DNA from 4 places in the Streptosporangium becharense genome. Region 1 is predicted to be linked to each of the others. Evidence: riboswitches for the same ligand, from Rfam matches in the RefSeq annotation. Region 1 holds a riboswitch; each other region holds the start of a gene.
What was found. A riboswitch is a leader RNA that binds a small molecule or an ion and turns the genes downstream of it on or off. The one in region 1 is predicted to bind cyclic di-AMP.
Positions count from the first base shown of each region.

Region 1 (7,402 bases):
CGTCAGAGCCAGCCGGCGTCGTCGGCGATGCGGACCGCGTCGAGGCGGTTTCGCGCCTGGGTCTTGCACATGATGCGCGACAGGTGGTTGCGGACCGTTCCCACCGACAGGAACAGCCGATCGGCGATCTCGCCGGGGCCGGCTCCCTGGGCCGCCAGCCGGAGCACGTCCAGCTCCCGGCGGGTCAGCGGGTTCTCCGCGGACCTCAGCGCGGCCACCGCCAGTTCCGAGTCGACCGCGCGGCGGCCGGCCGCGACCCTGCGCACCCCGTCGGCCAGCTGCTCCGGGCCCACCTCCAGGCTCATGAAACCGAGCGCGTGAACGGCGAAGGCCTGCCGGACCTGGCGGGGGCTCGGATCGCGGGCCAGAAGCAGAGCCCGGCAGCCGGGCACCTCTTCGCGCAGCCGCAGCACCACGGTGAACCCGTCCGTGCCGGGCAGATCCAGGTCGATGACCGCCACCTCCGGTGCGTACCGCAGGGCCGCGGGGACGACGGCCTCACCGTTGGCCACGTCGGCCACGACCTTGAGGCCGGCCTGGCACTCCAGCGACGACACCAGCCCGCGCCGCACCAGGGGCAGATGCTCGGCAACCAGGATTCCTATCAAAACGCTCCTCTCCCGACTTCTTCCCACAAAGAGTGATCGGATGATCGCTCAATGTCAACGAAGTCTCTCCTCTCGGCAAAGGGTGCGCAAGCGGCTTGATCCACCGGTCCGTCCGGCGGCGGCGTGCGATCGTGATATGTGGGCTAATCTCTTATGGGGTGTTGCCGGTGAAACCGACGGGGGTATGAACCTGTGATCTGGCCCTACGTGATCGGAATCGTCATCTTCCTGGTGGGGCTGATGCTGTCGATCGCGCTGCACGAGATCGGCCACCTGGTGCCCGCCAAGCGGTTCGGCGTCAAGGTGACGCAGTACATGGTCGGGTTCGGCCCGACGATGTGGTCGCGGCGCAAGGGCGAGACGGAGTACGGCATCAAGTGGCTGCCGCTCGGCGGCTACATCCGGATGATCGGCATGCTGCCTCCCCGCCCCTCCGACGCCCCCGGCACGCTCCGCTCGGTCTCCACCGGCCCCTGGCAGGGGCTGATCGACAGTGCACGCGAGGTGGCGCTGGAGGAGGTCCGCCCGGGAGACGAAGACCGGGTCTTCTACCGCAAGCCCTGGTGGCAGAAGGTCATCATCATGTCGGGCGGCCCGGCGATGAACTTCCTGCTGGCCTTCATCCTGTTCGGCGTCGTGCTGATGGGCTTCGGCATCCAGGTGCAGAAGAACGAGATCGCCTCCATCCCGCAGTGCGTGAAGACCGCCGCCGACTACGTCAAGAACCCCGAGTGCACCGCGGCCGACCGGCCCAGCCCGGCCAGTGCCGCGGGGCTGCGGCCGGGTGACGTCATCCTTTCGGTCGGCGGCAAGCCCACCGCGACCTGGGAGGCGGCCTCCCGGGCCATCCGGGCCAACGGCGCCGGGCCCGTCGAGATCGGGGTCAGGCGGGCCGGTCAGGACATCACCCTGAACGCCACCCTTATCGCCCAGGACCGCGAGTCCCTCGACGAACCGGGCAAGATCGAAAAGGGGGTCGGCTACCTCGGGGTCAGCCCGACGACCGTCATCGAGCGGCAGAGCTTCGGCGCCGTGGTGGAGCACATGGGAGACCTCACCTCCGCCACCGCCGCCTCGCTCCTCCGCTTCCCCGAGAAGATGGTCGGCGTCTGGAACGCGGCCTTCTCCGGTGACGAACGCGACAAGAACGGCCCGATCGGCGTCATCGGCGTCAGCCGTATCGGCGGTGAGATCGCCGCGTCCGCGGCCCCGCTGGAGAACAAGATCGTCATCTTCATCAACCTGCTGGCGGGCTTCAACCTGGCGATCGGCCTGTTCAACCTGCTCCCGCTGCTCCCGCTGGACGGCGGCCACGTCGCGGGTGGCCTGTGGGAGGGCCTCAAGCGGGGCTTCGCGCGCGTCACCCGCCGCCCCACGCCCGGCCACGTCGACATCGCCAAGGCGCTCCCGTTGACCTACGCGATCGCCTTCGTCATGATCATCATGGCCGGTCTGCTGATGTACGCCGACCTGGTCAACCCCGTCCGCCTCTCCGGCTGACGGTGGCGCCGTGAACGACGGGACGCCCGGAGCGCTGATCGACGTGGCGCTGTTCCGGCTGCGCCGGATATGGGCGCGGCCGCTGCGTCCGCGCAGGGCGGGGGAACCCCAGCGCCCGGTGCAGATGTCGAACGTGATGGTCGTGCACGCCGTGCACAAGCTCAGCCTGGACGTGCCCGAGGTGACCGTGGGCGCGGTCGCCGAACAACTGGACGTCGACCCGTCCACCGCCAGCAGGCTGGTCAACGACGCCGTCGGCGCGGGGTTCGTGGAGCGCGAGGAGTCGGCGGTCGACGCCAGGCGGGCCCGGTTGACACTCAGCGACCGGGGCCGCAGGGTGCTCGACGTCGTCGTCCGTCACCGGCGGACCTACCTGGACGGCCTGATGGCCGACTGGGACGAATCCGACCGGGAGACCTTCGCCCGCCTGCTCGCACGCTTCGCGGAGGCCGCCACGGCCCGCCCGGCGAACCTGGCCAACCTCGACCAGGTGATCGCCGAGGCGCTGGGGGAGTCCGCTACTCGCCGGTGACCCCGTCGATCCGCTGGCGGATGATGTCGGCGTGCCCGTTGTGCCGGGCGTACTCCTCGATCATGTGGACGAGGATCCAGCGCAACGAGACGTCCTGGCCGCGGCGCTGCGCCTTGCCCACCTCGTCCAGCGGCAGCCCGGCCGACAGCTTCCTGGCGTGCGCGATCTCTCCGTGCCACCGTTCGAACACCTGGTCGACCGGGGTCTCCAGAGTGTCGAAGTCGCCGTCGGGATCGTCGTCGGAGTAGTAGATCCCGGTGGTGCCCTCACCGTTGAGCACGTTGCGGAACCAGTTGCGCTCGACGTCGGTCATGTGCTGGACCAGGCCGAGCAGCGACAACGTGGACGGTTCCGCCGAGCGCAGGCGCAACTGCTCCTCCGTCAGCCCCGCGCACTTGACGGCCAGGGTCTCCCGGTGCCAGTCGAGCCAGGCGTGCAGCATCGGGCCTTCGTCGGCGATGAAGGGGGGATCGATCCGGGTGTCGGTCATGGTTCTCCATCCTGTCGGGACGTCCCGCCGTTGTCATACCTTTTTTCGCCGGTCGTCCCCGCCCGGCGGGGCGGCAGGCCGGCCGGGACCGGTGGCGGTGTCGTGGCCGTTCGCGCCACTCCGGGGCCGCATGGTCAGTACATCGAGATGTGCGGGTGGTCGAAGTGGTTGGCGGTGACGCCGCCGCGGTCGGACATGAAGCGCCAGCCGGAGCCGTGGTTGATGCGCTGGCGCCAGATCACATACTTGACGCCCAGTCTGGCCTTGTTCTTGAGGGCCCAGGCGGCGATCTCGTCGCCGAGCTTGAGGTTGGCCGCCGAGGGCATCGCGCCGCCGGTGCTCATCATGAAGTCGCAGGCACGGCCCAGGGGGTGCTCGCCGCCGTCCTGCGTGGACCGGTAGCAGCCGACCGTGTAGGGCAGGTCGAAGCGGCGTATGACGGCGTCGCGCATGATCCGGGTCCGGTCGGTGATGTTGTCGGCGCCGGTGGGCAGCTGGGGGATCCAGGTGCCGTCGGCGCGGCGGCCGGAGCCGACGGGCACGAGCCGGTCGAGCTTGCCCTTGATGTCGTCGATCAGGTCCTCGACCTCGTCGCGCTGGGTCTGGACCTCCTCGGCCTCCTGTCTGATCTCGTCGGTGAGCTGGGCCGCCTCCTCGGCGGCCTCCTCCCTGTCGTCGAGGCGGCCGGCGAACCCCTCCAGGTGGGCGCTCTGCTCGGCGGTGAGCTGCTCCATCATCGCCGCACCGCTCAGGTCGGAGGCGAAGAACATCGCGGGCAGGCTCTCCGCGCTGGTCTGGTAGCGGATCTGGGCGATCGAGCTGATCTGCTTCTTGGCGTCGGTGTAGGCGGTCTCCGCCCGTTGCAGGTTCTTCTTGGCGACCGCTTCGGCCTTCTGCGCCTTCCCGAGCGCCGCGCGCTTGGCGGCGTACACCTCGATCAGCTTGTCGACCTTCTTGCCGAGCTTGGCCAGCTCGGCACGGAGTTCGGCCTCGGTCGGTTTGGGGGCCGCGCCCGCGGTGGGGGCACCGAGGGTGAACGCCGCGGCAGCACCTAGGCAGAGAACCCAGACCGCGTGGCGACGGAACGTGGTGGACGAGGCCGCCACGACTCTCCTCTCCTTCCGCCTACCGGGTTAGCTGACGGGTTCGGGCTGGAGGAAGCCCGTCCATCGATGTGGATTCACCCCAGATGCGGTGGGTCCCCGGCTCCCTGGCGAGGCGCCTGGGATTAGGCATATCAGCAGTTAGTGCTGATGTGGGAAGGATAATAGTGGTATTCCAATACTCCTGCGACCTTAACTTGATGCCTATCGGTGATTAATTCGTGACAACGGAGCGCAAAAGATGTGCTGTCTGTTCCGGCAGCACGTCGTTCACGAACGCCCCCATCGCCGACTCCGATCCGGCGAGATACTTCAGCTTGTTCGCCGCGCGCCGGATGCTGAACAGCTCCATGTGCGCGTACGACAGATCCCGGCCGACGTTCACCGGGGCCTGGTGCCAGGCCGCGATGTAGGGCATCGGCATGTCGAACAACCCGTCGAGGCGACGCAGGACGTCGGTGTAGAGCGGCCCGAACGCGGCCCGCTCGGCGGGCTCCAGACCCCCCAGGTCGGGCACCCGGCGGTGCGGGTAGAGATGCACCTCCACGGGCCAGCGCGCCGCCGCCGGGACGAAGGCCGTCCAGTGCTCGTTCGAGGCGACCACCCGGACTTCCGCCTCCCGCTCTGCGGCGAGCACGTCGGCGAACAGGTTGCCGCCGGTCCGTTCCCGGTGGCGCCGGGCCGCCTCCAGGGTGGTCCTGGTGCGCGGGGTGACGTACGGGTAGGCGTAGATCTGACCGTGCGGGTGGGCCAGCGTGATCCCGATCTCCGCTCCCCGGTTCTCGAAGCAGAACACCTGCTCCACGCCCGGCACCGCGGACAGCTCCGCCGTGCGGTCGATCCACGCCTCCATGACCAGCTCGACCTGCTCGGGGGAGAGCCGGGAGAAGGAGGAGTCGTGGTCGGAGGTGAAGCAGACCACCTCGCAGCGGCCCGCCCCCGCGCGGACCTCGCTCAACCCACCGACCTGCTCGTACGCCCCCGGCTGGGTGGAGAAGGACGGGAAGCGGTTCTCGAAGACCACCACGTCGTAGTCGGGGGACGGGATCTCGGTCAGCCGGCCGGGGCGGGACGGGCACAGCGGGCACTCGCTGGCCGGTGGCAGGAAGGTGCGGCCCTGACGGTGACCGGCGACCGCGATCCACTCCTCGGTGAGCGGGTCGTAACGCAGTTCCGAGGCCGGCGGGCGGGGCGGCAGGTCGCGTTCGTCGATCGCGCCGCGGTCCGCGTCGTCCCGCCGGTCGAAGTAGAACAGCTCGCGGCCGTCGGCCAGGTGGGTGACGGTGCGCTTCATCGGCTCAGGGCCTCGCTCTCCTGCTGCGGTTCGGTGATGATCAGCTCGCCCACCGCGGCGGCGAGTTCCTCGCGGGCCTCGGTGGGCAGGCCGGAGTCGGTGACCAGGACGTGGGCCTCGGACAGTTCGGCGATCGTGCTGATCCCGACCGTGTCCCATTTGGTGTGGTCCGCGAGCACGACCAGCCGGTGCGCGGAGGCGACCAGTGCCCGGTTGGTCTCCGCCTCCAGCAGGTTGGGTGTGGTGAACCCGGCGCGGGTGCTCATCCCGTGCACCCCGAGGAACAGCGTGTCGACGTGGAGCCCCCGGATCGCCGTCACCGCGACCGGGCCGACCAGGGCGTCCGACGGGGTGCGAACCCCGCCGGTCAGCACGACCGTGCGGTCGCCCCCGGGAGAGCGGTGGAAGACGTCGGCGATCCGGATCGAGTTGGTGATCACGGTGAGGTCGGGCACCTCGGTCAGGAAGTGCGCGAGCGTCCAGGTGGTCGTCCCGGCGGACAGGGCGATGGCCGTGCCGGGCTGGACGAGCCGCGCGGCGTGGCGGGCGATCGCCTCCTTCTCCGGCTGCTGACGGGCCGACTTGGCGGCGAACCCCGGTTCCTCGGTCGATCCGGGCCCGGCGGCGGTGGCGCCGCCGTGCACCTTCTTCACCAGGCCGCGTTCGGCCAGGACCTCCAGGTCGCGGCGGATCGTCATGTCGGACACGCCGAGTTCCCGCACCAGGTCGGCGACCCTGACGCCGCCGCTGCCGCGCACCTTCTCCAGGATCGCCTGCTGCCGCTGCTGGGCGAGCATCGACTCACTCCTTAAATCCACCAGACTTCAGCAAATTACCACAGACTGCTTGGGGGATGCTGTTTGGTTACGACGGTAAACCATCACAACCGCTCAAGCTCCGCATGGATGTTGGCCCTCGCGGCGACCTCCAGGTCCGCGATCCGGAAGATCGCGGGTAGCTCCAGCAGTGAGCGCAGCACGGCGGCCCGGCCCTTCCGGAAGGCGTCTTCGGGGACGAACCCGTACTCCTCGCGCACCGCCGCCGCGTAGGCGGCGTAGATCTCCCGCGGCGCGCCCAGGATCGCCAGATCGGCGTCCGACAGCACGGCGCCATCCGCGTCGCCGGGAGCCGGGTCGTGCGTGACGGTGAGCCGGACCAGCCGGGCGACCGTGGCCACGGCCTCCGGCGGCAGCCCCATCTCCGGCAGCGCGCGTTCGGCCAGGCGGGCGCTGCGCTCCTCGTTGTCGCCTCGCTGCGGGTCGTAGACCGCGTCGTGGAACCAGGCCGCCAGCCGGACCAAGTCGGGGTTGTCCGCATGGTGGGCGAGGGCGTCGACGTGGGCCAGCACGGCCTCCAGATGGGCGGTGGTGTGATAGCGGCGGTGCGGCTCGGCGTAACGGTCGATCAACTCCCGGCCCAGGCCCTCCGCGTCGGGACCGGCCAGGGACCGCCACAGGCTCATCAGCTTTGCGCTCATGCGACGGAGCCTAAAACCATGGTCAGAACCGTGTGGACGGCGGCCGGAACGGTGAGTAACCGACCATGCGTCCGACCTGGGTCCTGCTCGTGCTGATCACCGCCGTCACGGCCTGCGGGAACGGTCCTGCGACGCCCTCGCCCTCCCCTCCGGACACGCCCGCTCCCGCACCGTCCGCCCTGACCACCCCGGTGCCGGTGACGTTCGCCGAAGCCGCAGGGATCGCCGAGCGGGCCGCACAGGGCCGGCTCACGGATCTGCAGCTGTACGCCGCCCAGCCCCCCGCCGTCTGGCTCGCGCAGGTCCTCGGCCGCGACGGCAGGACGCTGACCGGCCTGCGGGTGAACGCCGTCACCGGGGCGGTCTCCGGCGAGCAGATGGAGGACCCGGAGGAACTC
Region 1 is NZ_JACHMP010000001.1:5,735,928-5,743,329, forward strand. It holds gene F4562_RS25220 (response regulator transcription factor) at 3-608, opposite strand; gene F4562_RS25225 (M50 family metallopeptidase) at 801-2,108, shown strand; gene F4562_RS25230 (MarR family winged helix-turn-helix transcriptional regulator) at 2,119-2,640, shown strand; gene F4562_RS25235 (DinB family protein) at 2,627-3,130, opposite strand; gene F4562_RS25240 (coiled-coil domain-containing protein) at 3,265-4,236, opposite strand; cyclic di-AMP (ydaO/yuaA leader) riboswitch at 4,239-4,375, opposite strand; gene galT (galactose-1-phosphate uridylyltransferase) at 4,448-5,527, opposite strand; gene F4562_RS25250 (DeoR/GlpR family DNA-binding transcription regulator) at 5,524-6,324, opposite strand; gene F4562_RS25255 (HD domain-containing protein) at 6,408-7,004, opposite strand; gene F4562_RS25260 (PepSY domain-containing protein) at 7,070-7,402, shown strand, end outside.

Region 2 (7,402 bases), 290 kb from region 1:
GCGGCAGCCCGTGACCCGGGCCCGCGTGGTCGCGTACGTACTCCAGCACGGCGAGGGCTCGCCGCAGCGAAGCCGACTGGTTGCGTTCCGCGGGCCGTTCCGGTTCCGCGGACGGGTCCGGTTCCGGGGAGCGGTCCAGGTCGGCGGACGGGTTCGGTTCCGTGGGCCGGTTCGGTTCCGCGGACGAGTCCGGTTCCCGGGAGCGGTCCAGGTCGGCGGACGAGTCCGGTTCCGGGGAGCGGTCCGGGCCGGTAGACGGGTTCGGTTCCAGGGAGCGGTCCAGGTCCGTGGGCCGGTCACGTCCCGGGGCGGAGTCGTTCATCGTGGTGTTCCGCGACGATCTGATTGCTCGAACACACAGATCAAGGTAGGGGAGAGCAGATGCTTTGTGGACATCTGCAGCACAAGGTTGTGCATTGCACAACACGGCCATCCTGTCCTCCCGGCTGCGATCGGGTGCTTTCCGGGGGCCGCGGCCGACAGGGAGACGAACTGTGAAGGTCCGCCGGCCGGTCTCCGGCGACCGGCGAGCGCGGGGCGGCGCGGACCGGTCCCGGCGCGGGCCGATTCCGGCGCGTCCGGGGGTGGAACTCCGGGTGCCCGAGCCCGGAGCGGGAGGCGTCCGGGTCTGGAGTGGAAGGTGTCCGGGCCCGGAGCGGGAGGTGTCCGGCGTGCGACGTGAGGAGGCGGCCCCCCGCCCGGTTTCGTACTCTTCTGTACCGATAATTTTTGCCGGTGCCAGGGCAGAACTGTCCCTTGGGACGCTTGACAGGCCAAAATTGATCCGTGGTCAGGATCGGATCGGTAGAGATGGACGATTGCGAGCGGGGGCACCTTCCGCCACTTCTGGGCCAGCTGTTCGCCGACGGGGGCGAAGGCCGGTGGCTCCCCGTGGAGCTGCCGCCCGGTGACGTGGTCTGGCCCGACCCGGGTTATTCGCAGCTGTCGATCCGCGTCCGACCGGCTTTCTGGCTCAGTGAGGTGACGGTGTCCGGGGAGTACTGGGCCCTGCTGCGTGCCCAGCACGAGCACTCCGGCCTCTGGCCGGTGCTGCTGGAAGACTCCGTCCAGCCCTGGGCGGCCGGGCAGATCGCTCCGGACGCCCCTACCGAGATCGACAACTACCACGCCGCCGCGTTCATGACCGAGGTCTGGTCCGACTGGGTGGCGAAGGCCCACGCCGACCAGATCGACCTGCTCGACCCCTTCGGCCCGCAATGCCCCGGGCCCGCGCCGCCGGGGAGGCTGGTCGCCGACCCGGGTGTGGTCGCCGACTGGTACGCCGGCCTGGTGGCCGAGCGCAGGACCCCGCTCGGTCTGGTCGCGGTCGAACGGGGCGCCGACGCGCTCGCCGTCATGGGCTGGCAGGGTGCGCTGAACCACAACGAGTGGATGGTCCCGCTGGCCGCCGTGGTGCGCAGCTGGGAGGACAGGTTCGGGGCGAGGGTGGTCGGCATGGGGTTCAACACCCTCGACCTGAGCGTCGCCGCGCCGCCGACGACCTCGGAACACGCCCTGCACGTCGCGGCCGAGCACTGGACGTTCTGCCCCGACAGCATCATCCAGGGTGCCGGAACCCTCATCGACTACGCCGAGCAGATCAAGGGCAGGAACGCCTGGTCGTTCTGGTGGGACTGACGGCGGGACGGGCTCGGGAACAGGTTCGGGACGGGACGTCGGGACGGGCTCGGGACGGGCTCGGGACGGGACGCCGGGACGGGCTCGGGAACAGGTTCGGGACGGGACGCCGGGACGGCCGTGTGACAGCCGTTCCGGCCTCCCGGGGAGCGTCCCGGGGTAAGGGTTTCTTGAAGGTAGTAGGTAGATCTTCTGGGCTTTTCGTGGGGTTTGCTTTGCTTTGTCCGATTGCACTGGGTAGTGTCCTGGTTGTTATCGGTCGGTGACCTGCCCTTCGGCAGAAGAAGGAGCGGCCGGCCGACGTCGAGTCCCGAGGGCCGCCAGGCCCCGGGAGCCGGGGACCCACCTTCCCGGGGTGAATCCGCCGCGACCCCGCGGCGGTAGGGCAACTCCACCGCCCGAACCCGTCAGCTAACCCGGTAGACGAGATGGAGAGGAGATCCCCATGGATCACCGCGTCACCGTGTCGGCGCGTTCCGTGGCCGTACCGGTCCCGTAGACCCGCGCGTTCCGTCCCGGACCCCGCACGTCCCGCCCCCGTGGCCCTTCGCGTGCCGGTTCCCCGGGCCGCCGTCGTCAGCTCACCAGACCTCTTTCACCGCGTCCGATCGCGGTGTGCTCCCACCCGCGCTCCGCGTAGCTCCCGGTAGATCCCGCTACGCCTTTCTCGTCGAGCGCGTACTCGCCCGTGCCTCCGCCGTGTGCCGCACGAGGCCGCCCTGTTCCCTCGCGAAAGAGCCCCTTCTCCCATGCGTTTCTCCTTCGGCCCGTACCGCAACCGCCTCGCGGCGGCAGTCCTCGTCGGTGCGAGCGCGCTGACGGCCGCCGGTGTCACCTCCGTGCTCCCCGCCTCCGCCGCCACCCCGGTCCTCGCCCCCGCCGTCCCGGCCGTGCACACCGCCCCGGTGGCCGACACGCCCGAGGCCGCCGGTGAGAGGGTCATGCTCCAGGGATCGACCACGGCCTCCTACTTCTGGGACGACTCCTCCGGCCGCGCCGGCGACACCGGTCTGCCCGCCAGTGGCAAGCCGATGCAGAAGGGCATGGCCGCGAGCCCGAGCTGGCCCCTGTTCACCGAGGGCTACGTCATCTACAAGGGCAAGAAGGCCAAGTTCTTCGTCGGCGACCGCGGTCCGGGCGAGCCCTCCAACCGGGGCATCATGCTCGACCTCGACGCCAAGACCTTCGCCGACCTGACCGGCGGCACGTTCAACTCCCGCACGCTCATGGTCAACGGCAACGGCGGCATGGGCCACATCAAGGTCCAGTACGTCATCACCAAGTGGGGCGACGGCGTGGGCAGGAAGAACCACCCGGTGGCCTTCTCCACCGGTGCCTGGGGCCGCAAGGACCGTAACCCGGCCACCCCGCCGAAGCCGCTCGTCGCCAAGCCCGCCCCCAAGAAGGCGCAGGAGCCCAAGGTGGTCGCGGAGCCGAAGCAGGCCGTCAGGCCCGAGGCCGAGACCGAGTCCGCCGCGAAGCCCGCCGCGAAGTCCTCCACCGAGCCCGTCGCCGCGCCGGAGGCCGGCGCGTCCGCGAACGTCGTGCCCGCCACCGGTGCCGAGGCGGCCGAGAAGGACGCCCGGAACCTGGCCGGCACCGCCAACGCCGCCGCCACCTCCCCCTCCGACTCGACCGGTGCCGTAGCGGTGGTCCTGGCCGGCCTGGCCGTCGTGGGCGGTGGCGCCTACCTGGTCACCGGCCGCCTGCGCCGCTCCACCGGCCGCCGGGGTATCTGACACGTTCCACGGTCCGGCGCCGCACCTCCGTCACGCCGCGCGCCGGCCGCGCTGCACCACGCCGCACCTGCGCCACGCCGCGCGCTGGCCGCGCTGCACCACGCCGCGCCACCCCGAGCGTCGTACTGTGCCGCTGCCGCTGCCGCTGCCGCTGCCGCTACGCCGCGCGTCGTACGGTGTCGCCACGTGTCGTACGGTGTCGCCCCGTGCCACCCCGCGCTGCCACGTCGCGCCGAACGCCGACCGCCCTCACGGTCGGCGTTCGACGGCGGCGCGGAAGCCGGGGAGCAGCTTCGTCAGCTCGGCGGCGGTGAAGATGGCGCCGAGCACCACCCCCACGGTGCCGTCGTCCGCCCAGACGCACATCCCGGTCTCGCTGAGGGAGATCTCCTCCCCCACGCAGCGGGCGTGACCGCCGAACGAGCCGGTGGGGACGGTGAACTCCCGGTCGGGTTCGCCCTCGACGAAGTCGTCGAGGATGCGGTCGACGACCGGCGCCTGCTGGTCGGCGCGGATGGTCACGTCGTAGCCGGTGAAGATGAGGTTCCGGGTCCAGTCTTGGCCCTTGGCCTTCTTGATCTCCTCGTACCGTATCTGGACCGCGTTCTGCACGGCGAGGTCGGGGACGTGGGGGCGTCGCTCCATCAGTTCCTCGCGGGTGAGGAAGGGCCACATGCCGTCGAGGCGCACGCTTCCCGCCTTCTGCGCCGGGGGGATCGTCAGGCGGTGGACGTTCCCGGCGGGAGCCGTGTCCGGGGCGCCGCCCGCGCCGGGTGTGTCAGGTGTGCCGGACGTGCACGCCGGCACCGTACCCAGGACGAGCGCGGCCACCGCCGCGGCGGCTCGGCGCCTCCGGGAGGCGGCGCGCGGACGTGGTGACCGGTGGGACGGGCGAGGGGCGGGGAACGCGAACACGGGACCTTCCTTCGTACCTTCATGCCCGGACACGTGCCGAGGCGACGAGGGCGTGCCGCAAGGTTAGGCCGTCCCTCCGCGGATGCCGTCCCCCGCCCGGCTGACCGGTTCCCCCTCGGCCGGATGACCTCCGAGCTTGCCCCCCTCTCTACAGAATGAGATTCTGTTCTGCGAGATCCGCACAGTGGGAGGGACATGACTCTGCGAGCCTCGGCGAACGGCATCGAGATCGCCTACGACACCTTCGGCTCCCCCGGGGGACGCCCGCTTCTGCTGGTCATGGGGCTGGGCTCCCAGATGATCCACTGGGATGAGGAGTTCTGCGGCCTCCTCGCCGGCCGCGGGCACCACGTGGTGCGTTTCGACAACCGCGACATCGGCGAGAGCACCCACCTGCACGAGGCCGGGGCCCCCGTCCTGGGCGGCGGCGGCCGGGTGCCGTACCTGCTGGACGACATGGCCGACGACACCGCCGGGCTGCTCGACGTGCTGGGCTGGGACGCGGCCCACGTGGTCGGCGTCTCGATGGGCGGCATGATCGCCCAGTCGCTGGCGATCCGCCACCCGCACCGCGTGCGCAGCCTCACCTCGATCATGTCCACGCCGAGTCCGCAGGCCGCCCCGCCGACCGACGCGGCGATGGCGGCCCTGATGTCGCCGCCGTCGCCCGACCGGGAGACCGCGATCCGGCGGGCCCTGGAGACCTGGAAGGTCATCGGCTCACCCGGCTACCCGTTCGACCACGAGCGGATCGAGCGGGTGGCCGGGCTGAGCTACGACCGCTCCTACGACCCGGCGGGTACCTCCCGGCAGCTGGCCGCCATCCTCGCCTCCGCCGACCGCGCTCCGGGGCTCAAGGAGCTCAGGATCCCCGCGCTCGTGTTGCACGGCGAGGACGACCAGCTCGTCCCGCTCTCCGGGGGGATCGCCACCGCCGATGCGATTCCCGGCGCCAGGCTGGTCACCTTCCCCGGTATGGGACACGACCTTCCCCGTGCCCTCTGGCCGAGGTTCGTCGAGGAGATCGACGCGCTCACCGCCGCCGCCGAGCGGTGAGCTCCGGTACGGCCCGCGCCTCCCGGGGTGCGGGCCGTACCGGAGGATCAGATTTCGAGCCGCTCCTCGATGGCGCGCAGGGTGTGGCGTGCCAGTGCGAGGTTGGCCCGGTTCCGGTCGAGCGCGAGGTAGAGGAAGAGCCCCTTGCCGCCGCGGCCGCTGATGGGACGGATGATGTGGTACTGGGTGCCGAGCGTGATGAGGATGTCCTCGATGCCGTCCTTGAGGCCGAGTGACTCCATGGTCCGCATCTTGGCCTTGACGACCTCGGTGTTGCCGGCGGCGGCCACCTGAAGGTCGAGATCCTTGGAGCCGCCGAGCGCACCCAGCGCCATCCCGCTGTTGTAGTCGACGACGACCGCCCCGATGGAGCCGTCGATCGCCAACATCTCCTTGAGAGAGATGTCCATGTTGCCCATTGGTGTCTCCGATCAGTGCGTCAGCGATATACGGGATGCGACGGCGGCCAGCCGCGCCGCCGTCTTACGGCCCTCCAGCCGGAGCAGGCCCAGGTTCGTCCCGGGGCGTGCGAGGACTGTGAGGACGATCTTGGGGCCGGCGGCGTAGCAGGCCGCGTAACCGTTGGTTCCGGAGATCAGCGTCTCCTCGAAGGCGCCCTTGCCGGCCATGTCCGTCATCCGGCGGCTGAGGGCCAGCAGCGCGGAGGAGAGGGCGCCGGTCTGCTCGCTGTCACCTTCCAGGTCGCTGGCTATCGTCAGGCCGTCGACGCTGCACGCGATGCTCCCGTTCACGTCGGGCATGCGCTCCCGCAGCAGCGCCATCTCGCGGAGCACCTCCTCGCGCAACTCCACCGGCGTCCTCCTTCCGATCAGCTTCAGCGTCCGCAGCCTTATCGGCATCGGACCAGGGTCACGTCAGTGCCTCCAATGCGTTCCTGAGCCGGATGAGCAGGCTCACGTCGGTCGGGTCCCCGGTCGCCCGGGGAAGCCGGTCCGTCGCCCGTACCGGAGAGCCCGTCCCGGCTGCCGGGATCTCCGTGGCCCCCCTCGCCCGTCTGGGCAGCGGATCCGCCACGGCAGGTGCGGCGGGCTCCATGGAGGACACTGCGGCGGACCCACCGGCGGACCCGCTGAGTGCCGCGGTGCTCGCCACGGGGGGTGCCGCGGTCATGACGAGCGCGGCGAGAACGGTGGGCATGGTGGGCACGGTGGGCATGGTGGGCACGGCAGAGGAGGCGGTCACCGAAGGGGGCACCGAGGGGGGCACCGAGGGGGGCACCGAGGGGGGCACCGTCTTTTCTGCACGCGGCTCGGGTGGGTCCTGCGACGCGGGGGCGCCTGCGGCGCGCGGGCCCTCGGAGGGCGGGGCACCTGCGTCGCGCGGGGTGAGAGCGCCTCCGGGTGCGGGGTGGCCTCCGCCCAGGGGGGCTGGGTCCGGGGTGCGGAGCAGGCCGGACGACGCGAGGCGGCGTACGGCGAGCAGCACCGAATACGCGGGGCGGCCCAGCTTCCGGGCCAGGTCGAGAGGGGTGGCCGAGGAGTCGGCGCCGATCAGCACCTCCCACTGGAGCGAGGTCAGCACCACCCGCTGGGCGGTGACGCGCCGTACCGGGACGACGGGGGAGGTGTCCAGGTCCGTGTGCGGCCAGGCCTGTTCCAGCTGGGTTCTCCTGCGTGCGCACTCCCGGAACAACCCGGTCACCTCGACGTACCGCTGCGCTCCGAGCCAGTGCCGCTCTCCCGGCCGGAACCGGGGCCGGCGCCCGCTCAAGCCGGTTCCGGAACCGGGCCTCAGGTCGGCCCCCGATCCGGAACCCGGAGCCATCCCGGAGCCGGTTCCCGGACCAGACCCCGTCCCGGTTCCCGGACCAGACCCCGTCCCGGTTCTCGGCCCCGTTCCGGTTCCCGGACCCGGCCCGGGGCCGAGTAGGAAGAACGCGGCGTCGAGCACCGCGGTCAGCGCGCAGAGCTCCAGTTCGCCCCTGGTGAGCGCACCCCGGCGGACCAGCAGCTCGCCGCCGCACGCCTCCGCGGTGGACTCCTGCCTGGCCCGGTGCACCGTCGGGGCGGGGAGCCCGAGGCCGGTGACCAGCA
Region 2 is NZ_JACHMP010000001.1:5,444,011-5,451,412, forward strand. It holds gene F4562_RS23880 (IclR family transcriptional regulator domain-containing protein) at 1-322, opposite strand, end outside; gene F4562_RS23885 (DUF4253 domain-containing protein) at 787-1,638, shown strand; cyclic di-AMP (ydaO/yuaA leader) riboswitch at 1,930-2,079, shown strand; gene F4562_RS35195 (hypothetical protein) at 2,388-3,377, shown strand; gene F4562_RS23895 (hypothetical protein) at 3,627-4,292, opposite strand; gene F4562_RS23900 (alpha/beta fold hydrolase) at 4,488-5,348, shown strand; gene F4562_RS23905 (hypothetical protein) at 5,396-5,767, opposite strand; gene F4562_RS23910 (roadblock/LC7 domain-containing protein) at 5,780-6,208, opposite strand; gene F4562_RS23915 (hypothetical protein) at 6,219-7,402, opposite strand, start outside.
Region 2: linked by a shared signal. The riboswitch ahead of F4562_RS35195 (hypothetical protein) and the one ahead of F4562_RS25240 (coiled-coil domain-containing protein) in region 1 are both predicted to bind cyclic di-AMP.

Region 3 (7,402 bases), 1.1 Mb from region 1:
ACGAGGGAGACCAGCCGCGAGATCCAGTCGCTCTCGTCGTCGGGGTGGAAGTAGTTCGCCTTGCACCACGCCTCGTCGGGGGTGAGGAACCGTCCCCGGGCGAGGTCGTCCAGCGTGCCGAGCAGGCCGCTGCCCTCGAAGACCAGGTTGATCATCTCGGCGCCGACCCCGAAGTCCGACAGCACCAGCAGCGGCACCCGCTGGGCGATGGCCTCCAGGGCGGCGGTCGAGCTGACGGTGACGAACCCCGCCGCGTGCGCCAGATGCTCGTGCATCGGCCCCACCGCGAAGCGCACGGCGCCGGGATCGACCCGGCCGTCCGCCGCGAGCCGCTGCCACAGGCGCTGGTAGTGGTAGCGCTCGTTGTGCGTCTGGCGCTCGGTGTCGAGCGCGCGGAGCTTGACCACCACGTCGAGGTCGGGCCGCTCGCCGGCCAGTTCGGCCAGGGTGAGCAGGATCCGCTCCCGCTCCTCCCTGCGGCGGGGCACCTTGGCCTGGGTGGCGAAGACCACCCGGTTCCGCGGCCCGGTGACGGGGACCTCGTCGCGGGTGTGCAGGAACGGCAGCCGGGCCAGCCCGACCTCTCCGCCGCCGCCCAGCCGCCGGCCCGCCGCGGAGAACTCCTCGACCTCCCGCCCGCTGTGCAGCACGAACAGTTCGCATCCGCTGCGGAACAGCCACGCCTTCTCGGTGGCGGGGACGGAGATGCCGGGCAGCCCGGAGACGAACACCGGCCTGGGCCGCAGCCCGGAGAGCACCTCGCCGACCAGCACGTCCACCACGGGCCCGGTGCACGCGACCAGCACCGCGTCGGGCCGGAACCGTTCGGCGACCCGGCGCAGCCCGCGGGCCGAGAGCACCGGCGGGTCGGCCGCGGAGCCGGCGACGGCGGCGTGGATCTGGGCCTCCGACGGGACGATGGGCGTGCGGATCACCGCCAGTTCCGTGTCGCAACCGGAAGGCAGGTCCCGCAGCAGGCAGGCCGCCCACTTCAGGTACGAATCAGAGTCGGCCACGGCCAGGACCTTCAACCGGTAACTCCAGTGTCGTGATGGGCGAACATCGAAAGGTGGGAGCGGAGCGAAGGCGCCGCCTCGGTGGTCCACCACTCGTCCGGCACGTCCACCGTCTCCACGGCGACGCCGCGGGCCGACAGCAGCACCCGCAGGGAGGTGACCGCGGTGGACGGCAGGCTCAGCACCCGCTGTTCGGCGGCCAGCCCGCGCAGGGTCATCTCGGCCGGCATCCCGCCGTCGTAGACGGTGATCCCGGGTTGTTCCCCGACCCGGACGAGGTCGTCGGGGTCCTCCCGGCGGTGCGGGAAGTAGGCCACCGGCCCGGCGGACCCCAGCCCGGCGAGCCAGGTGAAGTAGTGGTCCCGATGGATCAGACCGTTGCGGACCAGCGAGGTGCCGAGCACGACGGTGCGCTCCGCCGGGCGTGGCCCGCGCAGGGGTTGTGAGCGCAGCCACGCGAAGTCGTGGGTGACCAGCTCGGCCCCCCTGTCCCGGACGGCGCGGGCGAGTTCCTCGGGGACGGGCAGCGCCGTGAAGATCGACAGTCGTCCGGCGCGGGCCGCGGCACGCAGCCTGAACCCGGCGGCCACGCCGAGGAGCGTCCTGAGCCGGCCGGATCGCCCCCGGGCCCGCAGCAGAGGCGTGCCCGCCGGGGCGGTGAGCAACTCCAGGAGCCTGATGGTGGCCAGCCCGTCGTCGACGATCACGGTCCGCCCGGGGAAGGCCGTCAGCCAGCGCGCCTGGACCTTGCCGGAGAAGGCGTCGCCCACCGCCCAGGTGGCGCCCCGGCGGGGGCGGGGCACGTCCGGCTCGGGGGCGGTGAGCTCCAGGCCGGGCGGCAGGTCGAGGTGGTCGAGTTCGCGGCCCGTCACGGCCAGCGGGCGCAGCCTGGCCCGGGGCACGAGACGGGTGCGAGGGCCGAGCAACCCCGCGTGGTGTGCCTCCACCGCGCAGAGCATCTGCAGCGGGGACTCCACCCATGCGACGGCCGAACCCTGCTCCCGCGCGTGGTCTCGACCGTCTTCCACGCCGGGCGATGACCCGTTCACGACCGCCTCAACGTAACCCGGCGGGCTTACGCCCCCGGGAACTGCGGGTGAACAGCCGACCACGCCCGCTTGCGTCCTCTTGGGACGCCCTTTACCGTAGTGTACGGAACCGTTTCGTACACCACAGGGAGCACATGATGTGGACCCCCGGCGACATCCCCGACCTGACCGGCTCCACCGCGGTCGTCACCGGCGCCACCAGTGGCATCGGCCTGCCGACGACGCTGGAGCTGGCCCGCCACGGCGCCAGGGTCATCCTGACCGCGCGAGACCCGCAGCGGGGCCGGGCGGCGCTCCAGGCGATCCGGTCGGCGGTCCCGGAGGCGACGGTCGAGGTCGGTGAGCTCGACCTGGCCGATCTGCGGTCGGTGCGCGCGTTCGCGGCGACCGTCGAGGAGCCACTGGACCTGCTGGTCAACAACGCCGGAATAGGCATGACCCCCCGGCGGACCACCGCCGACGGGTTCGAGGCCCAGTTCGGCACCAACCACCTGGGCCACTTCGCGCTGACCGGGCTGCTCCTGCCCCGCCTGCTCGCCCGCCCGGGAGCGCGGGTGGTCACGGTCTCCAGCGACGCGCACGCCCTGGGCACGATCGACTTCGACGACCTGGGGCTGAAGCGCCGGTACAACCGGTTCTCCGCCTACGGACGTTCCAAGCTGGCCAACCTGCTGTTCGCCACGGAGCTGCAGCGCCGCGCCACCGCCGCCGGGGTGGACCTGCTCAGCCTGGCGAGCCATCCGGGTGCGACGGCCACCGGGATCGCGAAGCTGGGCGTCCTCACCCGCCCCGCCGGTGTCCTGATGCGCCTGGTGATGCGGTCACCCGCCGAGGGTGCCGTGCCCTCCCTCTACGCCGCGACCTCTCCCGAGGTGAAGGGCGGCGAATTCGTCGGCCCCGGCCTGAAGGAGATGCGCCGCTCGCCGAAGGCGCTGGACGCGGCCCTGGCCGCGCGGCTGTGGGAGACGTCGGAGGAGCTGACCGGCGTACGATTCGAGGTGGCCCGACAGCACTCGTGATCCACCGGAGGCACCTTGCGTCTCGACCCCCTGCGGGAGCGGGCGATCCTCGACGCGACCTCGGAGCTGCTGTCCGAGGTCGGATACGACCGGATGTCCGTCGACCAGATCGCCAGGCGCGCCAGCGCCAGCAAGGCGACGATCTACCGTCGCTGGCCGGGCAAGGAGGCCCTGGTCGTCGACCTGGTCTGCAACCACCTGCAGGTCGACGCCCCGGCCCCGCCCGACACCGGGACGATGCGCGGTGACCTGATCGAGGCCGTGACCGGTTTCTGCCGGACCCTGGAACAGAAGCACTCCCTGATCTTCGGCCTCTTCCCGGCCCTGCTCAACTCTCCCGAGCTGGCCGCCGCCCTGCGCGACCACGTGCCCAGGGCCGACATCACCGGGACCACGCCGCTGCTCGACCGCGCCAGGGAGCGCGGCGAGCTGTCCGGCCGCGTCGATCCGGCGGAGATCAAGAAGATCACCGAAGCGACGGTGTGGTATCGCCTGTTCTTCACCGGCGACCCGCTCGACCGGACGTTCGTCGAGGAGACGGTCGACCGGATCCTACTTCCGCTCATCCGCGCCTGGTCGGCCGCCGGGACCTGAGGCGCACCAGGCGGCGCGAGCGCACCGCCGGGTGCCCTCGGCCGAGAGCGGAGCATCCCGTCCGGAGGTACCCGGACCGAGAGCGGAGCATCCCCGGTGCCCCCGGACCGAGAGCGGCCCTCCGGTGAGGGCGGATCGCCATGACCGTCCCATGGGTTTCATGGTGCGGCACGTACCATCGCCATACTTTTTACCATCGAAATGGTGTTCGAACAATCAGCGATCATGGAAGGGGTGTCCGGAAACGGCCCGGCAGGGTCGCCCACACCCTTCCACGAAGATCGTCCGGCGGGCACGGAACACCTGGATCCCCGTCGCCGCAGGGGTTTCCGGCCACGACGCCCTGACCACCCGGGCCGCCGGACACGACGACTCCGACGCCGGATCGCCCCTTCGGGACCCCTCCTCCGTACCCGGCGACGCCCCGTTCTACCCCCCGTTTTCGGACGTACTACCAAGCGACGGCAATGTGTCGTGTTTGTAATCCTCTGTCCGAATCACGTACCTTCGTCCTGTTCATGACGAACGCCTAGGTCTTCCGAGGCCTGAGCATTGCCGTCACATTGCCCGACCGCGTTCCGCCCGGACGATCCCGTCCCGGTGAGCGCGGCCGCCGAATCCGCGACACCCGTCGCGGAACCGGGGAACCACGTTCCAGGGGTGAATCAGCGCTCGTACGCGCTGTAGGGCACTTCCCAGCCCGAACCCGTCAGCTAACCCGGTAGGCGGAATGGAAGCGAAGCAAGGAGCTGAACCCCCGCATGGCCAAGCAGTACCCCACCCCCAACGCCCCCCGCCTCACCAAGCTGGTCCTCGGCGTGTCCGTCGCCGTCGTGAGCGGCATCACCGCCCCCGCGGCGCTCGCCGACAGCCACTCCCCCGTCGCCGCCCCTCCGGCGGAGTCCGTCAGCACCGCCAAGAACGCGCCCGTCGCGAAGACCCCCCTGGAGATCCAGGCGGAGAAGCTGCCCAAGGTGTCGGCCGGCCAGGTCCTGGAGCTGGCCTCCAAGCAGATCGGCGTCCGCGAGAACGCGCAGGGCGGCGGGACCAAGTTCCACAGCTGGTACATGGCCTCCCAGCGCGCCCGTGAGACCGTCGCCCGCGACGGCGGCAACGTCCGCGCCTACGCCAACGCCCCCTGGTGCGCGATGTTCGTCTCCTGGGTCGGCGAGCAGGCCGGCATCCGGCCCACCATGGGCTGGGACGCCTACACCGTCACCCACGCCAAGTGGTTCAAGGCCAACAAGCACTGGGGCCAGGCCGCCAAGCCCGGCGCCGTGGTCTACTTCGACTGGAACGGCAGCAAGGACATCAGCGCGATCGACCACGTCGGCTTCGTGAAGAAGGACAACGGCGACGGCACGATCACCACGATCGAGGGCAACACCGGCGAGGGCCGCGTCGAGCAGCGCGTCCGTCCCAAGTCCCAGGTCGTCGGCTACGGCTACCCGGTCTACGCCGGATGACCCGTCCGCTCCACCCGGCGCGACACGGGCCGTGCACACACCGCCGGCCCCCGGCATGACACGAACCGCCGGCCCGCCCGCATGACACGGGCCACGCGTTCGCCATCGCCCCACCCGGCGCATCCGGTGCCGCGCGGACCGCTCGCAGCCGGTCCGCCCGTCGCATCCGGTGAACCGCAGGCCACCCGCGTGTTCCGCCCGGCGTAGCCGGTGCCGCACGGGCCGGCCCACCGTGCTCCACCTGATATGAACCGGGTACGGCATGATCCGTTCCCCTCCGCACCCGGTGAACCCCCACGGCCTGCCCCGCTCCCGCGGCGGCGACGCCGGCCTCGCCCGGCACGGCGCGCGACCCGCGCCGTCCGGCGCACCGCCGGATCACAGCGCCCGGGGGCGCCGCTCGACCGAGCGGCGCCCCCGGGCGCTGTCGCGCGTGGGCCGTGGTCACAGCCGTCGGGCGGGTTCCTCCACGGGCTCGTCCCCGCGGGCCAGCCCGGACGCCTCGGGCACGTCGGGCACGCGGGCCGGGTCGGAGCCGACGTCGACGGGACGGTTGTCCCGGTCGACGAACACGATCTTCGGCTTGAGGTCGCGGGCCTCGTCGTCGGTGACGAGCCGGTAGGCGATGATGATCACCAGGTCGCCGGGCGAGATGAGCCTGGCCGCCGCGCCGTTGATCCCCACGATCCCACTGCCCCGTTCCCCCTCGATGACGTAGGTGCTGAGGCGGTTGCCGTTGTCGATGTCGACGACGTCCACCTTCTCGCCCGGCAGGAGGTCCGCCGCGTCGATCAGGTCTCGGTCCAGGGTGAGTGAGCCGACGTAGTGCAGGTCCGCCTGGGTCACCGTGGCACGGTGGATCTTGCTCTGCAGCATGGTGCGGTACACGTGGTGTCCTTCGCGATCGGGGAAACGGATCGGGCGGTGGTCGGAGTGAGCCGCGGGTGACGGTCGCGCTCGGCCGGGACGTTCCGCGTGCGCGACGGACGGACGTCTCCGTCGGCGGATCGCCGGTGAACGATGTCCGTCGAAGCCGCCCCGGGATGGGACGCCGATCGGAGAGTGCGCCACACCCCTCCGGAAAGGCATTCAACCGAGCCACGTCATGACGCTGCCCGGACGGTCGGCGGCGAATCGGAGACCGAAGGCATGACGACCGATGTGATCATATTCCACGGCCGTCACGACGGGCCGCCGGACGTGACCGGCCATACCCTTCTGCGGTCCTCCAGCGGCCCGAGGGCCGTCCGACGGCCACCCGCCATCGGCGGAGAGCGGCACCCCCGGTTCACCGGCGCTCAGATCGGACCACGCGGTTCACCGAGGCCGAGCCGGACGCCGACGACCGGACCGGACCACGTGGTTCCCCCACGCCTCAGGGGTGATCCGCGCGGCTCACCCGCACCCGTGAACCCCGAAATGCCCTGACTGTGCGTGCATGTGATGGGAGCGCTCCCAAGTCACCATATGGGGCGTATATCCCCTAATTCGCCGACCATCCCTTCAAACCGAGCCAGATGTAACGGTTGAGTTTCGGCATATTGACGCCTTGGTTGCCGATCGTCCACGCTTCGTGGGAGCGCTCCCAAAGCACATTGAGTACACCGCACCGTGGACGACACGTCATTCGGGGACCGGTCCGCGGTGTCACCTCCCACTGATTCGGGCGACCACCTGAGAGGGGTCCGGAATGTTGAACAGCAAGCGGCAGGGCAGGCTCGCCGCGGTCGCGGTCATGGCGGTGACCGCCCTGGCCATCACCTCGTGCGGCTCCGGCGAGCCCGCCGGTTCCACCGCGAGCGGCGGCGCCGCGGCCGAGCCGGTGACCATCACCGTGCACACCTTCGGCGGTGGTGAGAACTTCGGCTACGACAAGGCCGTGGAGAAGTGGAACGCCGAGCACCCCAACATCCAGGTCAAGTACCAGAACCTGACCGACCGTTTCGAGGACGTCTACCTGCCCCAGCTGCTGCAGAAGCTGCAGGCGGGCAGCGGCGCCGCGGACATCGTCGGCATCGACGAGGGTGCCATGGGCCTGATGAAGGCGCGGTCCCAGTTCTTCGCCGACCTGTCGCAGTACGGCCTGGAGAGCCGCAAGGCGGACTTCCCCGCGGCCAAGTGGGAGAACGGCCTCAACAAGGACGGCAAGCTCTTCGCGCTCGGCACCGACATCGGCGGCATGACCATGTGCTACCGCACGGACCTGTTCGAGAAGGCCGGTCTGCCGACCGACCGCGAGGAGGTCGGCAAGCTCTGGC
Region 3 is NZ_JACHMP010000001.1:6,788,796-6,796,197, reverse strand. It holds gene F4562_RS29545 (DUF6716 putative glycosyltransferase) at 1-1,016, opposite strand, end outside; gene F4562_RS29540 (hypothetical protein) at 1,028-2,044, opposite strand; gene F4562_RS29535 (oxidoreductase) at 2,200-3,084, shown strand; gene F4562_RS29530 (TetR/AcrR family transcriptional regulator) at 3,100-3,678, shown strand; cyclic di-AMP (ydaO/yuaA leader) riboswitch at 4,280-4,421, shown strand; gene F4562_RS29525 (CHAP domain-containing protein) at 4,440-5,144, shown strand; gene panD (aspartate 1-decarboxylase) at 5,589-6,032, opposite strand; gene F4562_RS29515 (ABC transporter substrate-binding protein) at 6,835-7,402, shown strand, end outside.
Region 3: linked by a shared signal. The riboswitch ahead of F4562_RS29525 (CHAP domain-containing protein) and the one ahead of F4562_RS25240 (coiled-coil domain-containing protein) in region 1 are both predicted to bind cyclic di-AMP.

Region 4 (7,402 bases), 1.6 Mb from region 1:
AAGAGCGGAACTTGACGACCTTTGAACATGGCGTTTACCGTTCCTGACGGGCGGTATTGATTCCCGGCGTCTTCACGTCCGGATTCCTGAGCGGGGGGAGTGACTCCAGATGGCATATCCGGAAGTGGATTCGCGCCATGGCGACAGCCCCGTGGGCCCGGGCGACATCGATCTCAGTGATGACGATCTCGTGCTTCTGGCGGAGCTCGCCAAGGGTGTCACCGTCGACAGGGTGGGCCGCCGCCTCGACATCAGCGGCCGGACCGTCAGGCGCAGGCTCAGGGGCATCTGCGACCGCATCGGCGTCGCCACGGCCATCGAGGCCGTGGCCTGGGCGGCCCGCCGCCGTCTCATCTAGGGCCCTCACCCTTTTCCTCCGGGCATCGCGCCCGTGGTCGTACGCGCCACCACAGGGCCGTACAGGGGGGGTCGGGGCGTCCCCGGGCCCGACCCGACCGGCGTTCCCCGCCGCGCCGCGGCGCCGTCCGCACCCACGGCGTCGGAGGTCTCCTGCCGCAGCGGCGGCGGCGGTCGGCCGCGCCCGGTCATGCCGCTTTCCCGGGAACTCGCCCCCGGCCGCGGCCCGGTCCCGGCCCGGGACCCGGGCGCCGGAAGGCACACCCCGCCGGCGGATGGCCTGCCCGCTGGCGGGCAGGCCGGATCAGTCGGCGATGCGGACGCCGCCGGCGAAGGGCCGGTTCTCGATGCTGGCGATGTGGATGACGTCCCCGGTGCGCGGCGCGTGGACCATCAGGCCGCCGCCGAGGTAGATCCCCACGTGGTGCAGGTCGCTGTAGAAGAACACCAGGTCACCCGGACGCAGCTGGTCCTTGGAGATGTGGGTGCCGGCGGCCCACTGGTCGCCGGTGTAGTGCGGCAGGCTGATGCCGACCTTCTGGTAGGCCCACATGACCAGCCCGGAGCAGTCGAAGCCGTTGGGCCCCTCCGCACCCCAGATGTACGGCTTGAGCTGCTGGGTGAGTGCCCAGCGGGCGGCCTCGGCGGCCTTGCCGCTTCCGGGGATGGGCACCTCGACCTTCACCCGGGCTCCCCGGTTGCTGGCGGCCCGGGTGCGCACCTCGCTGAACAGGTCGCTCTCGACCCGCGCGACCAGCCGCTCGATCTTGCTGCGCTTCTTCCCGATGTCGGACAGGAGCTCCTGGACCTCCTCGGTCCTGGCCTTGGCGGTGGCCTGCGCCTGCCTGGCGTCCTCGATCGCCCGGCTCAGCTGGGCGACCTCCTCGCTCTGCTGCTGCTGGAGGGCGTAGGCGGTGGTGGCCTGGTCGAGGAAGGAGTCGGGATCGGCGGACTGGCTGAAGGCGAGCCCGGAGGTCAGCTCGCCCGCCATGTAGCTGCTCTGCGCCAGGAGCGCGGCCTTGTCGCGCTTGATCTTCAGCTCCGACTCGCTGGTGGCGAGGGTCTTCTTGGCGCTTTCGGCGGCGCGCTGCGCCTGCTTGAGCTTGACCCGCCCCCCGTTGTACTGCTCGGTGAGCGTGCCGATCTCGTCGTGGAGTTTCTCGGCCTGGTCGGCCAGCTCCTGGAGGCTGGGCCGGGGGTCGGCGGTGGCCGCGATGAACGGGGTACCGAGGGTCAGGAGCGCGAAGGCCGTCCCGATGATCGCGATACGGCGGCGGAGCCTGCGCGATGTGCGTTCTCGACCGCGGGCATCGCTGCCCGCGTGCTCTCGTCCGCGGTCGCGCGTGCGCTTCACCAGAAGGCTCCTCTTCTCCTCGGCCGCCTACCGGGTTAGCTGACGGGTTCGGGCCGGAGGCAGCCCTACCGGGTGCGCCGGTGGCACTCGGATTCACCCCGGGGACTTCATGGAGAAGTGTGGGTCCCCGGCTCCCCCGGGGGTGGGGGATTCGGCGGGTCAGGCTTTCACGTCTCTGACATCGAGCACGGACATTAGTGCAACGGAGGTTCCTGCTCAACCAGAACTGTGAACTTCGTAGAGCTTGCGCAACTGAAATGTCACGGGAGCATCACATCGCTTCAAGATCCACATGCCCATTACGCTGCCTTTATCGTTCCCGTGACGCCTGTGGCCCCCGGTCTCCCCAGGTCCGCGGGCGTACCGAAGATGAGATCGGCCACATTGCGTGGTCTCGCCGGAGGCGGCGCGGCAATTCGCCGGTCGGCGGCCATCTCGGAGCCGGAGCGGGAGTGTTATGGATGAGCCGTAATTAGGGTCCGCCGAGGACGTACGCTGATCAGTCATGGACCAGGTTGCGGAGCATTCCCCCGTCACGGCCCCGGGCGCCGTCGCCGGGGGACGGCCCTCCCGATCGGGGGGCGAGAAGACGGAGCGGGACCCGGCCGGCCCCGGTGCCACCGAGGTCGTCGTCCGCCGTGCCCGCACCCCCGACGTCCGCGCCATCCGCAGGCTCGTCGACACCTACGGCGGGGCCGGGCCGCGGCTGCTGGAGAAGGCCACCGTCACCCTCTACGAGGACATCCAGGAGTTCTGGGTGGCCACCGACGGGGCGGGCCGGGTCGTCGGCTGCGGAGCGCTCCACGTGCTCTGGGAGGACCTCGCCGAAATCCGCACCGTCGCGGTCGACCCCGACTGCCGGGGGATGGGGATCGGCCACCGGATCGTCTCGGCGCTCATCCGCACCGCCGTGGAACTCGGCCTGCGCCGGGTCTTCTGCCTGACCTTCGAGGTCGATTTCTTCGCCCGCCACGGGTTCCGGGAGATCCAGGGCACGCCCGTCTCCCCGGAGGTGTACGCCGAGCTCCTCGCCTCGTACGACGAAGGCGTCGCCGAGTTCCTCGACCTGGAGCACGTCAAGCCGAATACCTTGGGCAACACCCGCATGCTGCTTCATCTGACACGCGAGCCGGACTTTCATGACGGCGGGGCTGACTCAGTGGAAAGGTGACTGTTGATACCTATATCGATACCTTGTGCAGCAGCAAGCATGTGAGTCTACATACGCCGCATGCGCAGTCTAAGTGAGGTGACGCGGTGAGCACCGGACAGCCGCCGTATCCACAGGATGATCCCGAGCGTGATCGCAACCCCTCGGGACAGCCGGATTACGGGCAGCACAATGTGGGCCGAGCCCCCGGCGGGCACGACCCCGATGTGACAGTTGTGGGATACCGGTCGGAGGGCGCGCAGCCGAACACCGGTCCAGGACAGACCCAGCCCGGCTACGGCCAGCAGCCCGGGTACGGGCAACAGGGTTACGGTCAGCAGGCCCAACCCTCCTACGGTCAGCAGGCTCAGCCTGGTTACGGCCAGCAGCCCGGCTATGGTCAGCAGGCCCAGCCTGGTTACGGCCAGCAGCAGGGTTACGGTCAGCAGTCTGACTACGGTCAGCAGGCCCAACCCTCCTACGGTCAGCAGGCTCAGCCTGGTTACGGTCAGCAGCCCGGCTATGGTCAGCAGGCCCAGCCCTCCTACGGCCAGCAGCCCGGCTACGGCCAACAGGCTCAGCCCGGTTACGGCCAGCAGCCCTCTTACGGTCAGCAGGCTCAGCCTGGTTACGGTCAGCAGTCTGACTACGGTCAGCAGGCCCAGCCCTCCTACGGCCAGCAGCCCGGCTACGGCCAACAGGCTCAACCCGGGTACGGCCAGCAGCCCTCCTACGCCCAGACGCCCTCTTACGGCCAGCAGGCCTACAGCGGTCCCCCCGGAGCCCCCGCCCCCCTCGCGGAGTGGTGGCAGCGTCTGGTGGCGCGGTTCATCGACGGCATCATCCTTGCGATCCCGGCGGTGGTCGTCACCATCGTCATAGGCCTGATCCTCGTCACGGCGCCCAGCTACAACTACAAGACCGGCGACTCCGTCGAGGCGAGCGGGGCGTTCGCCGCCAGTCTCGTCAGCACACTGATCATCGCGGCCATCTTCTTCGCCTACGAGTTCTTCATGCTCTCCCGGGGCGGCCAGACGGTCGGCAAGATGGTCATGGGGATCAAGGTCGTGCCCGTCGGCGGTGTCCTGCCGCCGGGCGGTCTGTCCTCCGACGTCGCGCTGAAGCGCGCCGGCGTGCTCTGGGGCCCGCAGGCCGTGAACTGGGTGCCGTTCCTGGGCTGGGCCGCCAGCATCTTCATGTTGGTCAACATTCTGTGGCTGCTGTGGGACAAGCCCCTGCAGCAGGCGTTGCACGACAAGGTGGCCGAGACGGTGGTCGTCAAGGTCAAGTAGTCCCGCGAATAACGGGGCCGGCGGTGCGACCGCCGGCCCCGTTTTCGTGCGTCGGGGGGAATTGGGTGCCCGCAGGCGGCCGGGTAACGGCGCCGGTCCCGTGCCCCGGGACGGGTGCAAACCCATTCCCGGCCCGCCGGAAGGCCGCGGGGCTCCGGCCGAGAATCATCGCCGGTCTCACACGCGGCGGACCCGCGCTATGAGATGTCAATGCCGGATCGGCCACCGCCGGGACTTCAAGGGCCGGCCGTCGAATGGGCTCGCCACCGGCCGGCCGCATCGTCCGCGGCGTCATCTTCGCGCCTCTCCCGGAGGATTCTTCTAAGCCTTCCCCGGCTTCTCCGGCTCCTTCCGGACGGGTGGTGAAGTTCTTCTTAGCGATCCGGTGCGAGGGCCGTGGTGTTGCCGAGGTTGTCCGGAAGTGCTCATCGCCTTTGGTGGTTATAAGGGCTACGACTATGTACTCGACGCCGGAGAGGGTCGTACTCTTGGCGAGAAAGCGTTGAAGATCCGTCTTGTTCCACGGACCCGCCCCATCGCGTCTGTCGGCGCGATGAAGCGGGCCGGTCTCTACCCGGGCGTTCAAAGCAGGCGGTGGGCATTGTCGTGATGAACCTGTCAGCATAGATCTCCAGACTCGTGACCGAGAACCGTGCAGTCCGGTCGCAAGCCCCTTCACCAGGGCTTTCGCGGCCGGAGCGCCGGTGACGGCACGGGCCCGGACCTGAGGCGTCATTGGTTTTCGGGAGACGATGATGATCACTCGATCACCCTGTCGGTTTTTTCCCCGCGGCTTTACGTACTGCAACCGGTAAGGCGGCTGGAGAGAAGCATTAAGCTAGACAGTGGCAGACATGGTCGCCCCTGTGCCGCGCGCCGCCACCCGGTGGCGCTATGGTCGTGGTGGGCGTGACCGGTCCCGTCGGGCACGCGACCCGTGTGGCCCGGGAGTCGCCACCACATTTCCATGGTCCCCCACAAAGCCACCTACGGTGCGGAGCGAGGACGAATGTACGACGTATTGTCCGCGTTGATACCCCCCGCGGTCGTCGGAGGGGCCTTCATCTTCGGAGTGGTCAAGCTACTTCGGGGTGAAGCGGCCGCCCGGCGGTCGGGAAAACAGCCCGACGCGGCCGGGCCGCAGAAGGGCTGATCCCTCCGGGGCACGGTTCCCCGGGAATCGCCGGTCGGCGGAATTGCCGCCCCTCGATTGCGGGTATATGTTTAGCTGTGAATCAAACAATACTCCGCGAAAGGATTGCGTAGATGGCCAAGCAGATCCAGGAGATTCTCATCGACGACCTCGATGGGGGCGAGGCCAATGAGACGGTCGCCTTCGCGATTGACGGCACCAGCTATGAGATTGACCTGAGTGACGTTAACGCGAAGAAGCTCCGCGACTCCCTGTCGCCTTTCGTGCAGAGCGCCCGTCGTTCCGGCGCCCTGGCGCCCCGCCGCCGCCGTGCGGGCGGAAGCCGGGCACTCACGCGAGAGAAGAGCGCCGACATCCGGGCGTGGGCCAAGTCCCACGGCCTTAATGTCAGCGAGCGCGGCCGAATCGCCTCCAAGATCGTCGAGCAGTACGAGGCCGCTCACTAGAGTCGGTTCGTAGATCGCGTGAATCATGCGGTTATGGCGGTCACGGTGGGGTCCGGTGGCGGCCATGACCGCATGAAGCGTTTGAGGGACGGATAAACGTCGTTCGCTTGCGGCGTAGCGGGAACATCGCACCCCCCGTAGGTAGTTGGATGGAGGGTGAACGCCCTGCTCTCGGGGAACGTCTTCTGCGTAGAGCGGTCGCCGGGTCGGGGCTACCATGCGGGATGACAGGGCCCGGATATCCCGGACCTGCCTGACCGCTCTGTGAGGAGCGACGAGATGTTCGAGAGGTTCACCGACCGCGCACGGCGGGTTGTCGTCCTGGCCCAAGAAGAGGCCCGGATGCTCAACCACAACTACATCGGTACGGAGCACATTCTTCTTGGCTTGATCCATGAAGGTGAAGGCGTTGCCGCCAAGGCTCTGGAGAGCCTCGGCATCAGTCTTGAAGGTGTGCGTCAGCAGGTCGAGGAGATCATCGGCCAAGGGCAGTCTGCGCCGTCGGGGCACATTCCGTTCACCCCGCGCGCCAAGAAGGTCCTTGAGCTGTCGCTCCGTGAGGCCTTGCAACTGGGTCACAACTACATCGGCACCGAGCACATCCTGCTCGGCCTCATCCGTGAGGGCGAGGGTGTGGCCGCCCAGGTGCTGGTGAAGCTGGGTGCCGACCTCAACCGGGTGCGGCAGCAGGTCATCCAGTTGCTCCACGGTTACCAGGGCAAGGAGCCGGCCGCCGCGGGCGGTCCGACCGAGGCCGCGCCGTCGACCTCCCTTGTGCTGGACCAGTTCGGCCGCAACCTGACCCAGGCCGCCCGCGAGGGCAAGCTCGACCCGGTCATCGGCCGCGACAAGGAGATCGAGCGGGTCATGCAGGTCCTGTCCCGCAGGACCAAGAACAACCCGGTCCTGGTGGGCGAGCCCGGCGTCGGCAAGACCGCCGTGGTGGAGGGCCTGTCGCAGAAGATCGTCAAGGGCGAGGTCCCCGAGACGCTCAAGGACAAGCAGCTCTACACCCTGGATCTGGGTGCCCTGGTGGCCGGTTCGCGCTACCGCGGCGACTTCGAGGAGCGCCTGAAGAAGGTCCTCAAGGAGATCCGCACCCGCGGCGACATCATCCTGTTCATCGACGAGCTGCACACGCTCGTCGGCGCGGGTGCCGCCGAGGGGGCGATCGACGCCGCCAGCATCCTCAAGCCGATGCTGGCCCGCGGTGAGCTGCAGACCATCGGCGCCACCACCCTCGACGAGTACCGCAAGCACCTGGAGAAGGACGCGGCGCTGGAGCGGCGCTTCCAGCCGATCCAGGTGGCCGAGCCCAGCCTCAGCCACACGATCGAGATCCTCAAGGGGCTGCGCGACCGTTACGAGGCGCACCACCGCGTCTCCATCACCGACGGCGCCCTGGTGGCCGCCGCGCAGCTGGCCGACCGCTACATCAGCGACCGGTTCCTGCCCGACAAGGCGATCGACCTCATCGACGAGGCCGGCTCGCGCATGCGCATCCGCCGCATGACCGCGCCGCCGGACCTGCGCGAGTACGACGAGAAGATCGCCAACGTCCGGCGCGACAAGGAGTCCGCGATCGACGCGCAGGACTTCGAGAAGGCCGCCGCGCTGCGCGACCAGGAGAAGCAGCTCCAGCTCAAGCGC
Region 4 is NZ_JACHMP010000001.1:4,136,914-4,144,315, forward strand. It holds gene F4562_RS18225 (helix-turn-helix domain-containing protein) at 125-358, shown strand; gene F4562_RS18230 (C40 family peptidase) at 662-1,711, opposite strand; cyclic di-AMP (ydaO/yuaA leader) riboswitch at 1,720-1,878, opposite strand; gene F4562_RS18235 (amino-acid N-acetyltransferase) at 2,217-2,882, shown strand; gene F4562_RS36395 (RDD family protein) at 2,969-4,153, shown strand; gene F4562_RS18245 (histone-like nucleoid-structuring protein Lsr2) at 5,420-5,752, shown strand; gene F4562_RS18250 (ATP-dependent Clp protease ATP-binding subunit) at 6,032-7,402, shown strand, end outside.
Region 4: linked by a shared signal. The riboswitch ahead of F4562_RS18230 (C40 family peptidase) and the one ahead of F4562_RS25240 (coiled-coil domain-containing protein) in region 1 are both predicted to bind cyclic di-AMP.